Regions from separate parts of the Ureibacillus sp. 179-F W5.1 NHS genome, predicted to be linked through region 1. Evidence: a T-box and tRNA genes for the amino acid it is inferred to sense, from the RefSeq annotation. Region 1 holds a T-box; the other holds one or more tRNA genes.
What was found. A T-box is a leader RNA that pairs with one kind of tRNA and senses whether it is charged. The one in region 1 lies ahead of ACH0B5_RS12820 (valine--tRNA ligase), so its partner is inferred to be a tRNA-Val.
Positions count from the first base shown of each region.

Region 2: it encodes a tRNA-Val, which carries the amino acid that the T-box ahead of ACH0B5_RS12820 (valine--tRNA ligase) is inferred to sense. The anticodon was not compared.

Region 1 is NZ_JBIQFG010000030.1:424-3,851, reverse strand. It holds gene ACH0B5_RS12820 (valine--tRNA ligase) at 1-1,996, opposite strand, end outside; T-box leader at 2,060-2,318, opposite strand; gene ACH0B5_RS12815 (hypothetical protein) at 2,491-2,688, shown strand; gene ACH0B5_RS12810 (hypothetical protein) at 2,665-3,428, opposite strand, start outside.
Region 2 is NZ_JBIQFG010000021.1:1,013-4,440, reverse strand. It holds gene ACH0B5_RS10585 (LLM class flavin-dependent oxidoreductase) at 1-155, shown strand, start outside; gene ACH0B5_RS10580 (hypothetical protein) at 276-485, opposite strand; gene ACH0B5_RS10575 (YqjF family protein) at 621-1,346, opposite strand; gene ACH0B5_RS10570 (class I SAM-dependent methyltransferase) at 1,498-2,103, shown strand; tRNA gene ACH0B5_RS10565 (tRNA-Val) at 2,206-2,278, shown strand; gene ACH0B5_RS10560 (hypothetical protein) at 2,634-3,128, opposite strand; gene ACH0B5_RS10555 (hypothetical protein) at 3,118-3,428, opposite strand, start outside.

The DNA of each region.
Region 1 (3,428 bases):
CTTCATCTTCTCCATAAAGAGGTAGTTTCGCCATTTCAATATACCATGAACAGAAATCGTCCCAAATGAAGTTATACAATTCACGGCCTACTTCACCGAATTCATAACGATCTGCTAAATTTGTTACCCGCTCAATCGTTTCATTTAAACGAGTTAAAATCCATTTATCCGCAACATTTAAATGACCTGTTAAATCGATTTCCTCATATTTCATCCCATCCATGTTCATTAAAGCGAAACGGGAAGCGTTCCAAATTTTATTGGCAAAGTTCCAAATCGATTCTACTTTTTCTGTTGTATAACGTAAATCTTGACCTGGAGATGATCCAGTTGCTAAGAAATAACGTAAGGAGTCGGCACCATATTGGTCGATTACTTCCATTGGATCTACACCATTGCCGAGGGATTTACTCATTTTACGTCCTTCACCATCACGAACTAACCCATGAATTAATACATCTTTAAATGGACGTTCCCCTGTAAATTCTTTCCCTTGGAAAATCATTCGAGAAACCCAGAAGAAAATAATATCATATCCCGTTACTAATGTACTTGTTGGGTAGTAACGTTTATAAAGTTCATTATTTTCATCAGGCCAGCCCATAGTAGAGAATGGCCATAGAGCAGAAGAGAACCAAGTATCTAATACGTCTTCATCTTGCGTCCAATTTTCTGCATCTTTCGGAGCCTCTTTCCCTACATAAACTTCTCCTGTTTCGTTATGATACCAAGCTGGGATTTGGTGACCCCACCAAAGTTGACGTGAAATACACCAGTCACGGATATTTTCCATCCAACGGGAATACGTATTTTCAAATCGGGAAGGAACAAAGTTTACTTTACTTTCTTCATTCCCTTGTAAGTTAAGAGCAGCCTCTGCTAACGGTTGCATTTTTACAAACCATTGTTTTGATAAATATGGTTCCACAACAGCACCTGAACGTTCTGAGTGACCTACAGAGTGGGTATGAGGCTCGACTTTAATAAGTACTCCTGCTGCCTTTAAATCTTCTACAATTTGTTTACGGCATTCGAAACGATCCATCCCTTGATACTTTCCAGCATTTTCATTCATCGTACCATCTTCGTTCATCACGAGAATACGTTCTAAGTTATGGCGGTTACCAACTTCAAAGTCATTTGGATCATGGGCAGGTGTCATTTTTACAACCCCTGTACCGAATTCCATATCTACGTAATCATCTGCTACGATAGGAATCTCACGACCAACGATTGGCAGGATAACGGTTTTACCAACTAAATGTTTATAGCGTTCGTCATTTGGATGAACGGCTACCCCAGAATCACCAAGCATCGTTTCCGGACGAGTTGTTGCTACTTCCAACACACCTGAACCATCTGCCAATGGATAATTCATATGGTAAAACGCACCTTCAACATCTTTATAAATTACTTCAATGTCAGATAAAGCTGTTTTTGCTGCTGGATCCCAGTTAATAATCCGTTCACCACGATAAATTAAGCCTTTTTCATACAATGAAACGAATACTTCTTTAACGGCATCCGATAAACCTTCATCCAATGTAAAACGTTCTTTTGTATAGTCAAGAGCAAGGCCGATTTTTGCCCATTGCTCACGAATATGGCCAGCATATTCTTCTTTCCATTCCCACGTTTTCTCAAGGAACTTTTGACGGCCTAAATCGTAACGGGAAATCCCTTGTTCGCGAAGTTTCTCTTCAACTTTTGCTTGTGTTGCAATACCAGCATGGTCCATACCAGGTAACCATAATGCGTCGTATCCTTGCATACGTTTCATACGGATTAAAATATCTTGTAATGTCGTATCCCATGCATGCCCTAAATGTAATTTACCTGTTACATTCGGAGGTGGAATTACAATGGAATAGGGCTGCTTTCCGCTTTCAGGCTGTGCTTCAAAAAATTTCCCTTTTAACCACCACTCATAACGACCCGCTTCTATACTTTGGGGATCATACTTCGTTGGCATTGTTAAGTTTGGTTGTTCTGTCATATTGACTCCTCCTTATGATATTTTTTAAAAGCGAATAAAATAAAAAAACTCCTATCGCCCTATCAAAAGGACGAAGGAGTTTTGATTCTATTTTTCGCGGTACCACCTTTAATTCCGAGATAAGGTTATCAATTCAAACGAAATAACACTAATATCTCGACACTCATTGTGGTAACGGGGTTTACCCGGCATTTTGCTACTATCATTTCACAAAAGCTGCTCCAAGGCTACGTTCAAATGGTTGCAAGCAGAAACTTTTCAGCTACCGTTTCCTCTCTTAAGCAAGCAAGCACATTTTACTCTTCCTGTTCATCGCATCCATCATTATTCACTTCACTTTTGTCAACCGATGCAATTTGATGAAACCAATTTAACAATTCATCATAACTATATAGTATAAGACAACGGTTAAACAAAGTATAACTATTCTTATTGTATAATATACCATTAACAGTTTTCAAGTGACATTAAATTTGATGAAAGGAAGTGAAAATATGAAAAAACGAAGTAACTACAATCCCTATTTGTTGCCACCATGGCTTAGGAAAACTCGATTTTTTTGTAAACAAATTGCCATTCCCATTGCGGTTTTCCAAGCTATCCGAACATTAATAGTACCAACAACTGGCGATTTTATTTTATTACTCATATTAGTTTTATTATGTTGGTTATTTGCGAATGATTTTATTTGAGAAATTTAGAATCGTATACGACTCCGTTAATTCTTGATAAAAATCATCCGTATCCGTAGGGAAATATTGAGTCGATTCCACTACTTTATCTTTATTTACAGACTCAGATGTTTCTTCACTATTCTCTACAAGGTTACCACTAGAAAACGTAATATGATCCAATGATTTTCTACTACTTTCATAAGAATCGAATAATACGTTCTCATTTTCTACAACTAGTTCCAGCTCTTCAGTCGGAGTTTGTCCAGAGGTATTAGTTGTATTCTCCACCTCTGGTTGCATTTGAGCAGTTGATGGTTCTTGAACAGTTGGCTCCTCTGGAAAAATAGCATCATGTCCAAAACGAATTTCTTCTGTCATCTGTGATTCTTCTTGTTGTGTTTCATCTTCGTTTAACTGTTCAGTAAATGTGATTGCTTCGTTCAATGGTTCAAGATTCGCTGTTTTTTCTGGTATCGTAGGTTGTTCAGGGAAAACGGCTTCATAATTAAATTGAATTTCTTCAGTTACTGGAGGTTGTTCCGATGACGAATTTTCCACTTCGTAATGGAATAAAGCACCTTCGACAGATTCTTCAAATTGACAATCAACATCCCATTTAAATGTACAATTTGAACCATTATATACAAAGTACGATACATCATTTATACAAATTTGAGGCTGACTTTCACTCGCAACTTTATCACGAGGCAAATCAATTTCTAAAGGTAGTGCATATTCAAAATAACCGTTATTCCCTT
Region 2 (3,428 bases), on a different contig from region 1:
AAATGATTATTGGTAACCCGAAAGAAGTTCAAGAGGCTTTACATCAATTACAAGCTAAGTATAAAGTAGACGAATTTATGATACTAACAATTACCCACTCTCCAGAAGAACGGGCGAATTCATATAAATTGATTGCTCAAGAAGTACTTTCTTAAACATCAAACGAAAGTATGTCAACTTATAGAAGATCTTAATACAAATAAAATCCCCAGTAAGTAGCGTTTTAAATCTACTTACTGGGGATTTTCCAATTATGCGCATTTATTTTTATTGCATTATTTAACTAGCTGCTGTTTTGAATGATTCTTTTCGGTTTCTTTTTCAAAAAGTAGTTGCATAAATATGGCAATAATAAATAAAAATCCTCCACATTTTGCTATTTCAATTCCGTACCAAATGGATATATTTGTATAGAAGCTTGCGACAAATAGTATAATTCCAGAAACGATAAGTAGCGCACAAACATTTGTAAATAATTTGAACATTATCGTCACTCCCCCTTGTGTTGTATTACTATATACATAGTATACAACAATCGTTCACAAAATAGCCATATGTTTTTCACTATTTGTTCAAATTTTTATTTTTTTTCGGAAGAAATAATAGATATGACTTGATTTTTATTCCCCTTTTACTAATGGCCAAATCCGTACATCTGCCCTTTTCGCAACATGTAAAATAGGTTTTTCGCTTTCAGGAACTATATTAAAATTCCGTCTTAATATATTTTCCTGTATCTTGGCCTCCCCATCAAATACGATCCAAGATGGATGTAAAATATTACATTGTAGTGGTTTACCTTGCTTATTTATTGTATAAAGACAATAACGTTCCAATAACCATTCATCTAAAGAACCTGCTGATGTCATATATGGAGTAGAAATCGGGTGATATTGACAATTAAATTGTCCTTTACTCATTTTTCCTTCAAAAAATACAGATTCATCGTGCCGCTCCATCTTAAGTGGCTCAAAAAAGTAAGGCAGTCCGAAAAAGGTTTTCGCACATTTAGCCGCAAACCAGTTGGCTGCTGCCAGATAAAAGAAAAAGACACCTGGTTTATCATTCACCATTACATATGTACGGATATTAAATCCTGGATATTCTTTTATACCTGGTAACGGTGGAAGACCTCTACCGCGCATGTCAGTAATGAGATAAGGAACAACGGATACCCACCCAAATCCATCATATGTATCCACTTTTAACGAAGTCGGTACAAGTTTTTGAAGAACTTCCTTTTTAACTGGATAATGGATAAACAAATTATCAATCCATGTTTGCTTCATTATCCATGGTAAAGACGGATAGTCCCTTTTATAACTTTTATATTTACTTTTTATCAAAATGCTCCTACCCTTCTTACAAATCATTAGTAGTAACATCTTTTACGAAAGGCGCCAACATTAGTCACTTAAACAAATTAAAAACTTTATAAAATTGGTGTAAGAAATGCTATGATTATGTAGTTACTGAAAAATGAAATGAGGCAACATGTTGAAAGAATATCAATACGATAAAATGCTCCATATAAATACACGTTCAAAACAAATGGAAGTTAATAACTCCATCCATTATCACCCTTATGAACCAACCCCCTATACAGCTTTAGAAGAGTTGTTTAAACATTATGAAGTCAATGACCAGGATACAATAGTCGATTTTGGTTGTGGTAAAGGAAGGTTAAATTTCTTCATTCATTATATGTTTCATGCCAATTGTGTAGGAATCGATATGAATCAACATTTTTTAGATGAAGCAATGAAAAATGAAAAAAGTTATTTTAGAAATGTGGGAAAAAATAAAGGATCCATTCTTTTTCACTGTTGTTTAGCAGAAAAATATGAAATTCAACCTGATGAAAATAAATTTTATTTCTTTAATCCGTTTTCCATACAAGTTTTTATGAAAGTATTCGATAATATAATGTTGTCCTATGAGAAGACTAAACGAGAAATGGATTTAATTTTTTATTACCCTTCAGATGATTATCAATATTTTTTAGAAACCCAATTATCCTTTCAATTTATAAAGGAAATCACGCTTCCTATTTTATATGAAAAAAATCCATACGAAAGATTTGTCATTTATCGTTTAACATAAAAACTAAAATCTATTCACGAGGGAAAAGCATTTTTTAGTTTTCATTATAAATTTTAATAGATTTTTTTATTACATATGGTAATATGTAAATAGAATAATCAAGGTCTTGTAGCTCAGCTGGGAGAGCACCACCTCGACAAGGTGGGGGTCGCAGGTTCGAACCCAGTCGAGACCATTCAATTAAAAGGTCGACAAACACTGGGATATTAATGTTTGTCGACCTTTGTCTTTGTTCTCTAATGTATTTGAATTTATCGAAATTTTAAATGCGTAAAGCTGATTGGAGGCACTACTTGTACTCATTAAAATTTTTTTCGCTAGGATATTGTTTCCTCCGATTTGTCTTTTACTTGAAGCATTCCCAATTTATGAAAAGTTGTTATTGAATAAATGGTAGCTACTACAATGCTTTATAACCTTGATCTCTTAAAAGAGTTTGTTTTGGTGAACATTGGGAGGAGGAGACAATACTAGAAGAATTCAGAAGTACTAGCGCAGCATATTTCTAAAGAATTAATTAAGAGTAATTCTTACTGAAAAATCGTATTGATGACTTCATCTAACGACATATTACTATCCAATTTGTAGGTACCAGGCTTTAAATCATTTGCCAGTCCTCTCTTTTCCACTTCATTGAAAAAGGTCATCGCATTATCAATGATTTCCCCCTGCACTAATGCATCTCCAACTTCGATACTCGTCATTCCTGATGCCACATTGATAACCGTACGATAAATGACTTTCTCATTATCTTGCTTTTCCGATTGGTCCGTTTGTTCTTTTTGAGTTTGTTGACCTTTTGCCTCTTCTTCTGCTGCAGCTAGTTGTTCGTCCCATTCTGTTTTAGTTAAAATAACATACCCAGCATTCGAGAGACTCGTTTTCATTTCCTCTTCCGTTGGGGACTTCGCTGTCACCTGATTCGTTTGTCCTTTCGGTGTAGACTGTGAAAAATAGACAATTCCACAAACACTTGCACTGATGAGAAGACCTGCAGCAAAGCTATTTATCAGATTAGCTTTCATTTGCTACCTTTCTCCCTTCCTTTTTTAATGACACATATGGAGCTAGAAGCTTTTCCACCTCTGATGGTTCAAGCTTTAATTTAGCGGCCATAACCTCCACTTTAAAATTTCTCTTATATAAATCTAGTAATTTTCGCTGTAATTCTCTTTCCTCATTACTAAGCCCAGCTTTTTGTGAAAGAATTTCATTTTCTAAATTCAAAATTTGAACTTCGTTTTGAAGCTTAGTAATCTCCTCCATTATCGTCATATACACCGTGTCAATTTCGCGTTGTTCTATCTTTGTAGCTTGCTTATTTT